2 regions of the Shimia sp. FJ5 genome follow, and region 2 is predicted to be linked to the other one. Evidence: riboswitches for the same ligand, from Rfam matches in the RefSeq annotation. Region 2 holds a riboswitch; the other holds the start of a gene.
The links. A riboswitch is a leader RNA that binds a small molecule or an ion and turns the genes downstream of it on or off. The one in region 2 is predicted to bind thiamine pyrophosphate.
Positions count from the first base shown of each region.

Region 1 (4,843 bases), on a different contig from region 2:
CATCCGGCGTAAAGGCCGGGTACATCCAGTTGGTCGTCGGAATGACCGATTGGAACGCGTCCGTGGTCATGAAGGCAAGGAACTTGTCGGCCAGCTCGGGCTGATCCGAATTGGCGAGCTTCCCGGCCACCTCGATCTGCATGTAATGCGAGGGGAACGGCGCGGCGGCCTTGCTCTCGTCCTCTTCGGCCACGATGTGATAGGCGGGCGAGGTCGTGTAAGAGAGCACCATGTCCGCTTCGCCCTCAAGGAAGAGGCCATACGCCTCGGACCAGCCCTTGGTGACCGTCACGACATTGTCGGCAAGCCCTTCCCAGATCGCACCCGCCTCGTCGCCATACTGCTCCTTAACCCAGAGCAGAAGGCCAAGCCCCGGCGTCGAAGACCGCGGATCCTGGATCACGATGGAGACATCCGACGCCGCCAGCTCTTCAAAGCTCCCCGGCACATCGGCGAGCTTTTCCGTATCATAGATAAACGCGAAATAGCCCCAGTCATACGGCAGGAAAAGCGGGTCTTCCCATGCACCGGCCTCACCGGACGGATTCGGCACATCCGGCGCAACGCTTTGACCATGCGGCGCAAAAAGGCCCGATTCGGCCGCAGCGCCGGTTAGGTTCGTGTCGAGGCCAAGCACGATATCGGCGTCGCTGCGCGCGCCTTCGAGACGCAACCGCGCCAGAAGCGCCGCGCCATCGCCCGCGGCCACGAATTTCAGATCACAGTCACAGGTCTCTTCAAACGCCGCCTCGATCTGTGGGCCGGGGCCCCAATCGGCGACGAAACTGTCATAGGTGTATACGGTGAGAACAGGTGTCTCGGCCCATGCGGCCGTGGACATCAAGGTTCCCGCTGCAAGCGCAAGATACTTCATGGCATCCTCCAAAATGCGACGGGCGGGGCAAGTTCTGGAGCGAGCCATACCTTCCCTCCGCCGGTCTTAACCGGTTCAGGTTCAACGGGTTCGCATGCATCGCATCTCAGCCTGTTCCCTCACGAAACAGGCACCCCGAGGTGAGCGCGACCCTAACAGCGTGTATTCTGATGACAAGCGAATTCCCGGAGAGGGGGTGCTCCCGCCCCTTCGACGCGCGGCAAGCCGCGCCTCGCAAGCGTTGGGCGTGGCTGGGGGCAAGCCCCCAGACCCCATTTCCAATTGGGGGGCCAGCCCCCCAAGCCCCCCGGAGGCATTTCTCCAGAGAAGAAGACAAAACCGTCCATGCTTTCTTCTCTGTGGCAAATACTCCCGCCGGAGGCATGAAATCTTCAAACCCTTCTCCAGCCGCGATAAACCTTGAGAAACCGCCCCCCGGCGGCTATTGCGACCGGGAACAAAGGAGCGTTTCTCATGTCGATGAACAGTTTCGGACATCTCTTCCGCGTCACCACCTGGGGCGAGAGCCACGGGCCCGCTCTTGGCGCGACGGTCGATGGCTGCCCTCCCGGTGTGCCAATCGAGGCGGAGATGCTGCAACACTGGCTCGACAAGCGCCGCCCCGGCCAGAACAAGAACACGACGCAACGCAATGAGCCCGACGCGGTGAAGATCCTCTCGGGCGTGTTCGAGGGCCAATCGACCGGCACCCCGATCCAGCTTATGATCGAAAACACCGATCAGCGTAGCCGCGACTACGGCGACATCTCCGAGACCTTCCGCCCGGGCCACGCCGATATCACCTATTGGCAGAAATATGGCATCCGCGATTATCGCGGCGGTGGCCGCTCCTCGGCCCGTGAAACCGCTGCGCGTGTCGCCGCTGGTGGCGTGGCGCGCGAGGCGCTCAATGCGCTCCTGCCGGGGATCGAGATCAAGGGTTACATGACCGCCATGGGCGAGCTCGATATCGACCGCGCCAAATTCGATTGGGATCAGATCGACCAGAATCCGTTCTGGATTCCGCAAGGGCCGGAGGTCGCGCAAGACTGGGAGGATTACCTCCAGAAACTGCGCAAAGCTCACAACTCTGTCGGCGCGATCATCGAAGTGGTCGCCCGCAACGTGCCTGCGGGCCTTGGCGCGCCGGTCTATGGCAAGCTCGACACCGACCTTGCCGCCGCGATGATGTCGATCAACGCCGTGAAAGGCGTCGAGATCGGCGAAGGCATGGCCGCCGCCCGGCTCACGGGTACGGACAATGCGGACGAGATCTTCATGGGCGAGGACGGTCCCGAATACGGCTCGAACCATGCGGGCGGCATCCTCGGCGGCATTTCCACCGGTCAGGACATCACCGTGCGTTTCGCCGTCAAGCCGACCTCCTCGATCCTCTCGCCCCGCCGCTCGATCCGCAAGGATGGCACGCCGATCGAAGTCATCACCAAAGGCCGCCACGACCCCTGCGTCGGCATCCGTGCCGTGCCCGTGGGCGAGGCGATGATGGCCTGCGTGATCCTCGATCACCTTCTGCTGCATCGCGGTCAGGTCGGCGAGAATCGCGGCAAGATCGGCTAAGCCTTGGGCGCGATCCTTTCCATCACCTTCCCGATCTACGCCGCCATCGCCATCGGCTACGTCACCGTGCGGCGCGGCTGGTTCAAACCGGCGGATCTACAGGTTCTGGGCCGCTACGTGATGGACATCGCGCTCCCGGCGCTTCTGTTTCATGCAGTGGCAAGCCGCGATTTCGCAGAGGTGCTGAACCCCGGCTATATGGCCGCCTTCGCGCTTGGCGGGTTGGCCACGATTACAATCGCCTTCCTCTGGTTTTCGGCCACCGCGCCGGACAAAGGCCGCCGCGCCATCGCCGTCATGGGATCGACCTGTCCCAACTCCGGCTTTATCGGCTTTCCGCTGATGCTCCTTGTCTTTCCAGACCATGCCGCCGTGATCCTCGCGCTCAACATGCTTGTGGAGAATGTGCTCTTGATCCCGATCTGCCTGATCCTGCTCGACATGGCGCGCGGTGGCTCGGACATGGCCCTCGCCCGCCGCATCGGCGCGATCCTCCTTGGCGTCCTCAAGCGTCCGATGGTCATCGGACTCCTACTCGGCCTCGCCGCCTCTGTCCTGTCGCTGCCGATCCCGGAGCCACTCACCCGCCTGTTCCAGATGCTCGCCGCCTCCGCCTCTGCGCTCTCGCTCGTGGTGATCGGGGGAACACTGGTCGGTCTGCCGCTCAAGGGAAACTGGCGCCTCGCCGCACAGATTTCGGGCGCCAAGCTGATCCTGCATCCGGCCATGGTCGCGCTTGCCGCTACGGGGCTGGCAGGCCTCGGCCTCTTTGCCCTGCCCCCCGACCTCTTCGCCGCCGTGATCCTCTCCGCCGCCATCCCGATGTTTGGCCTCTACACGGTGTTCGCACAAGAACACGGGCTTCAGGGCGTCGCCTCCATCGCCATGCTTATGGCAACCTCAGCCGCCTTTGTGACCCTCTCGGCGCTGCTCTTCTACCTGACCTGATCCCACGCCACTGGCATGGTCAGCGGCCCGCGAAACGCCCAACCGCCAAACCGCGTCTCGCCTACAAGGCGTAGGCCCTCGAGACGTTCGAAAATCATCGGCAAGGCCACCTCCGCGATAAGACATTTCGACGCCCACGCCCCGGCACAGAAATGCGGCCCCGCTCCGAAACTGATCGACGGCGCAAGGTCGCGCGTGATGTCGAAAATCTCAGGGCGCTCGAACACATCCTCATCGCGGTTGCCCGACCCGAACATAAGGAACACCCGGTCCTCCGGCTCAAATACCACCCCCTCGACCTCAGCCCGCTGCGCAACGCGGCGCGGCGACATGCCGATGGGCGAGACCCAGCGCGCGTATTCCTCAAACGCCTGTAGCCAACTCGCCTCGCCGCCCCGCACCTTGGCGAGCTGTGCGGGGTGTTGAAGCAGGGCCCAAACCGCCCCAGCAATCGCATCCCGCGGCTCGTTCTGCCCGCCCGAAATGGCAAGCTTCACATTGGCGCGCATCTGTTCATCCGAAAGCCCCGCCTGCATCTGCACCGAAAGAAGCGAATGATCGGGCTGTTCCCGTAGCGCCGGGATGCGCGCGTCGATATGGCGGTCGATGGAGGCGGTGCAATCATGGCAATGCGCCTCGACCTCCGGATCGCCCGCATAATTCGCACAACCGTCGATCATCCCCTGACTCACGCGGTCCATCTCCTGCCACGTCATATTGGTAAGCCCGGTAATCGCCTTGAGCGCCTCGCCCGAAATCGGACGCGCGATCTCGGCAACCATGTCGACGCCCCCCTCCGGCCCGACCCGGTCAAGAACCTCCGCCGTGGCCGCCTCGAATTGCGCCTTCCAGACATCGCGCACCGTCTTGGGCGATACGGTCGGGAAGACCGCCTTGCGTTCGGCAAGATGCGCGGCCCCGTCCTTGCGCATCATGTTCTGCCCCATGAGCACCGTCATAAGGCCCTCCGGCTGATCGGACGAAAAAATCTCGATCTTCTTCTCGTTCTCAAAGATCGAATCCCGCTTGGTCAGAAGCGTCGCGCCTAATTGCGGCACATAGGCAATCGGCGCCTCGGCCCGCATCTTGGCGAGAGTCGGATAGGGATCATCCCAGAACGCTTTCGGGTCGATCTCGAAGACGGGTGCAGTAGACATGGTTTTCCTCCCTTGAAACCCATGCCCTACTCTGCGACCGGCCCCGCCTTCGCGCAACCGGGCTCTTCTTCTCTGTCAAAATACTCGCGCCGCAGGCCCTGACCGCAAGGTCAGGAAAATAGCCCCGCATAGTCCTCGCGCAGCGCCTTTTTCTGCACCTTGCCCATCGTGTTGCGCGGCAACTCAGGCAGGAGGATGACCTTCTTGGGCTGCTTGAACTTGGCCACCGTCTCGGACAAGGCGCCCATGATCGCCGCCTCGCTCGTCCCCTCGCCCTCGGGCACGA
Region 1 covers NZ_JAWJUV010000002.1:66,069-70,911, forward strand. Annotated here, with positions in the region: gene thiB (thiamine ABC transporter substrate binding subunit) at 1-874, opposite strand, end outside; TPP riboswitch at 910-1,022, opposite strand; gene aroC (chorismate synthase) at 1,349-2,452, shown strand; gene R1W01_RS06880 (AEC family transporter) at 2,456-3,400, shown strand; gene R1W01_RS06885 (cytochrome P450) at 3,388-4,557, opposite strand; gene R1W01_RS06890 (malonate--CoA ligase) at 4,668-4,843, opposite strand, start outside.
Region 1: linked by a shared signal. The riboswitch ahead of thiB (thiamine ABC transporter substrate binding subunit) and the one ahead of thiM (hydroxyethylthiazole kinase) in region 2 are both predicted to bind thiamine pyrophosphate.

Region 2 (4,843 bases):
CGGTCCCCTGCAACGCGTCTTTCAGCGCCAGAGCCAAGGCAATGCGGTCACGCGTGCTGATGTCCTTGTCCCGCAACTGCACCATGGTCACTCCGGCGGCGACAGCCTGCCCGACCGTTTCCACGACGCCTCGCGCTCGACACATCTCCGGATCGGTCACCAGATAGAGCCGCAAGTGCTCTCGCAATTCGCTCATGACAGGGCCACTTCCATGATCGCCGCCTCAAGCTGTGATGGTTCAACCGAGGCCAGAGCATCGAGAAAATGGACTTGGAAACTGCCCGGCCCCTCGGCGCGCGCGGCGGCCTGCGTCCCGGCAACCTTGAAATGCGCCAGTGCCGAAAGAGCGGCGTCAAAGGCCGGCCCGACAGCGGCATAGGCCCCCATCAATGCTGTCTGTGAGCAGCCCAGCGCCGTGACCTGAGGCATCAACGCGGAACCGCCTGCCACCCGCGCCATGCGTGCCCCATCGGTCACGAAATCCTCTGGCCCGGTGACGGCAACGACACAGCCATATTCGCGAGCAAGTGCCTTGGCCGCCCCTTCGGCATCTGCGACCGCATCACCGCTATCCGCGCCCTTTCCCGCCCCGGCTTCTCCGGCAAGGGTCATGATCTCCGAGGCGTTGCCGCGCAAAATAGCGGGGCGCATCCCAAGAAGGTCCTGCGCCGCCTGTTTGCGAAAGCCGCTGATGAAATGCGCGACCGGGTCCAGAACCCAAGGTATCCCATGGGCATTGGCCACCCGCACCGCCACCCGCATGCTCTCGAGCCACTGCGCCGAAAGCGTGCCGATATTGACCGTGACAGCACCGCTCAAAGGGGTGAAGGCCTCCATCTCTTCCGGCGCATGCACCATCGCCGGAGAGGCGCCCGCCGCAAGGACGACATTCGCGGCGATATTCATCGCCACATAGTTGGTAATGCAATGCACCAAGGGAGCCTTGGCGCGCATGTCTTTAAGCAGGGTTTGGGTCATGATCTCTCTCCCGCCGCACGGGAGAGACGGTCGAAAGACATCAAGGGCGATGCGCGAACTGACCGGTACCTCCCTCCGCCGGCATTATCCGGTTCAGGTTCAAAGGGTACATCTCAGCCTCACGGCGCCCCTGGTATTCGAAGGGGTAACGGGTTCGTCTGACCGTGTCAAAGTGGTATGCGTCACAAGGCGGCACCGCGCGGAAATCAGGCACGCGGTCAAAACACGATCGGAGTCCAAAGCATCTCACACTCATGTCTGGACAAGCGCCCTTGGCACCGTTTCAATTTGATACATACAGACCACTCTTCTATTGCCGTAATGGTGTATTTTGGATAAGTTTTTTCGACGCTGGTAATGCTAAAGTATGTGTTTAACGATTTTTTGTAGAGGATCATTGCGATGGCCTCAAAGCTCAGAGATGAGCCGTCCGATCCGATCTCCCGGACGTCCCTGATCGACCTTGCCTCGAGAATTCTGCAAACGCCCGTTGATGCGGAACGGTCCCTTGTTTCTCAAGGGCTCGACTCGCTCGGCGCTGCGGAGCTTTTGGAAGAGCTTCAATTGCTCGGCTACGACGTGGCCTATGAATTTCTCCTCAGTGAGACCAGCATCGACCTCCTGTTTGAGGCCCTTGGCGAAAAAACCGAAGCCCGGCCCGCACCGTCCGATCTTCGAGACCCATCCGCCCCTATTGCCCTCGCTGGGCCACAGGTCTTGTGGGCGCAGCTCGAGCAAGAAAGCTGGGGGCCATGGGCGAACATAAGCCTCTGTCTATCAATGCCTGCCTCGCTCATCCGCGCGCCGTTTCTGCCCGCAATCGCGCAGTCCCTCTGCGACGCGAACGAGGCCATGCGTATGGTTCTGGTGCAGTCAGGCGACACGGTACAACAACAGGCGCTGCCCGGTCTCCAGCTTCCGGTCGAGGTCAAGGACGCACCCGCATCCGACCAAGAGGCCATGCGCCTGATCGAAGCCTTTGAAGGCAAGCCCTGCTCGCCGTTTAAACCATCCACCCGCGCCCTGATCCTTTCCGACCCGAATAGCGAAGGCCGTCATTGGATGTGCATCACGATGCACCATGTCTTCTCGGACCGTATAAGCATGCACAGGCTCGCTCGACAGCTGCGCGAGATGATTGCCTCAAACCGCCTGCAAAACGCCGAAGCAAAGGATTTTGATTTCTCCGACGTCGCGCTCTGGAAAGCCCAGCGCGCCAATGGCCCGGACGGCGCACAGCACGTGACCACCCTCGACGCATGTCTTGCCCGCGCCGACATCACTACCACAAGACCGTTGCCACGCGTCGCCAAGACAACCTGGGAAATCTTCGCGAGCCTTGACGCCAAGGCAGAGCTGCGCCCTTCCGAGACCGACGCGCTCGAGCGTTGCGCCGCGCGCCTTGGCACAACGCTTCCCTTGCTGCTGCATACACTGGCCTCGGCGCTGATCGCTCGCCTCACCGGAGAGGACAAGGCGCTCTCAGGACGCCAAGACACGCTCCTATGCCATGTCGTGTCAAACCGCGAACGCGATCCGGTGCTGAAGGACACCGTTGGCTGCCTCGACACCTCGGTGCCAGTGGCGGTCAGGCTGGAAAAGGACGAGACACTCGCCTCCCTCTGCCACAAGACACACGAGGCCTTCTCCGGCGCGCACCTCTGCGTGTCCGATCTGCCGCGCGGCGGTTGGATACGGTCTGACGATTCATCCGAAACAGAGGGCCAGCGCGCCGCGGCACTGATCGAACGTTTTCCGCATATCAATATCGTCCGCACCCCCACACCCGCCTCTGGCGCAGCATCCGAGATCATCGAGCATTCCGTTCAACGCCCGCAGCAACCCCGCTGGGGCCTGTTGCTGCGGGCCACATTGCCTGCAAAGGCAGGGTCAAAATCCCACGATCCTGTCGGGGCCATCTTCCGGGCGTTCTCCGAGGATCGCGTCTTGGCGGGCCTCGTGCCCTATTGCCTTGTCGAGATCTTGCGCGACCTGCTCGCCGCTTCCGAAGACCGCCTTGCCGGCCTCCAGATCCACGAGATCATCACCCGCGTCGTGGATCGCGCGGATTTCGCAGCCACCCATGTGCGCGACACCTCGGCCCTTGTCGACAAGGCCGCACAGAGCGGGGCTTTCATCTATGAAAAGCTCGTAGCCCGCCAACAGCGCTGGTATCAACACGACGCGCAGTTCCGACTGCGCCGCGACACAGAAAACCGCTTCATCGGCACGCCAAGCAATCCTTTCCCCTTCACACAGCTTGATAAGCTGAAAGAGCGCCGCTTTCTTGAAAGCCACGATGTGCCGCTGCCGGATCTGCTTCATATCGTGCCAAAAGACCGCATCGCAGAGGCGCTGACCGAACTGGCCCCGGATTTGCCGGAAAGCTTCGTCATCAAACCCGTAGGCGCCGGTCATTCCTTCGGCGTGACACTTGTGCGCAACGGCATCGATCTCTCACGAGGCGGCGTTCCCTTCGACCCGGCAACCGTCGGACAAGAGCTCGCAAAGATGGCCGAGCGCGGATTCTGTCGCCACGAAGGTAAGGTCTTTCCGTTCAACTTCTCCTCCTTCCTGATCGAGGCTTTCGTCCTCGACGAAAGAGGGTTCCCCGCTCCGACCGACTACAAGGTCTTTATGATCGGCGAGAGGTTCCTGTGGCTTCAACTGCATTTCCGGATGGACGGTTTCAACTGGGTCGCCTTCCTCGACGAAGAGTTTCGCCTGTTGCCCCAACCGGCATGGGATCCGGCCACCTGCTGGCGCACGCACCGGACCTTGGTCTGCACCGATCAGGCGATGGTAGACGCGAGAAACCCCACCTGCCTTTCCGACATGCTGGCCAACTCCAAACGCTTGGCGCGTGAGATGGGGATTTTCGTGCGTCTTGATTGGTACGCCGATCGCGTGCGTGGGCCGCTCATGGGCGAAATCACGACCTTTCCGCATATGTTGCAACCGCGCGGGTTCTATACGGATTGGGCAAACACCCTCGTGAAGTCAGCCTGGCTTGAACCGGATGGTGCAGCGCAGCCCCTCCCAAGCGGCGAAGACACCCCAGACACCAACCCGATCCAAACCGCTCTGGACCTCCTCGACCAAAACGCACCAGACACGTTGGGGATCGAAGCCTTCCTGCCGCCCGCGCCCCATGCGCTCTGGTCCGTTGCCGCAGGGGTAAATTACGGCGAGCTGCGCCGCTACATTGCCGGGTTCGATTTGTCCCCGTGGGATGTCACGCCCGGCGCACGCGTGGGCATTATGGTGGAGAACGGCGTTCAGCTTGCCGCTGCGTTGCTTGCCACCATGAACCGCTATGTTGCGGTCCCGATCGACGCCGCCCTCCCCGCCGCTCAGATCGCCTCCGAAATCGAACACGGCGGGTTAGACGCCCTTCTTACCGTCGCAGGAAGCGAGGCCGCGGATAGAGCCAAGAGCCTCCCCAAACGGCTGGGCCTGCCGATCATCGCGCTGACCTCGATCAACCGGTTGGCCCTCGCCGAACTACCGCAAGCACGCCCCAAGACCGTGCCAACGCAAGAGACGCCAAGGAATGGCTTGCACGATGAGGTGCTTCGCCTGCGCACATCGGGCACCACAGGCGAGCCGAAAAGCGTCGGGTTTACCTTATCGCGGCTGATGCGCTCCGGGGCCGGAATTGGGGCCTCGCTGACCCTGTCTCCTGCGGATATCGGGGTGTCCATGCTGCCGCTGCATCATGTCGGTGGAATTGCCTGCAACCTGATCGCCCCGCTTCTCGCCGCCGCCGGGATGACCCACCGGCCCGCCTTCGACCCCAAGACCTTTTTCGACGCGCTCGCAGGCCCGCAAGGCGCAACCTGGTGCTATCTCGTTCCGGCGATGT
Region 2 covers NZ_JAWJUV010000005.1:111,218-116,060, reverse strand. Annotated here, with positions in the region: gene thiE (thiamine phosphate synthase) at 1-196, opposite strand, end outside; gene thiM (hydroxyethylthiazole kinase) at 193-978, opposite strand; TPP riboswitch at 1,032-1,120, opposite strand; gene R1W01_RS15680 (AMP-binding protein) at 1,381-4,843, shown strand, end outside.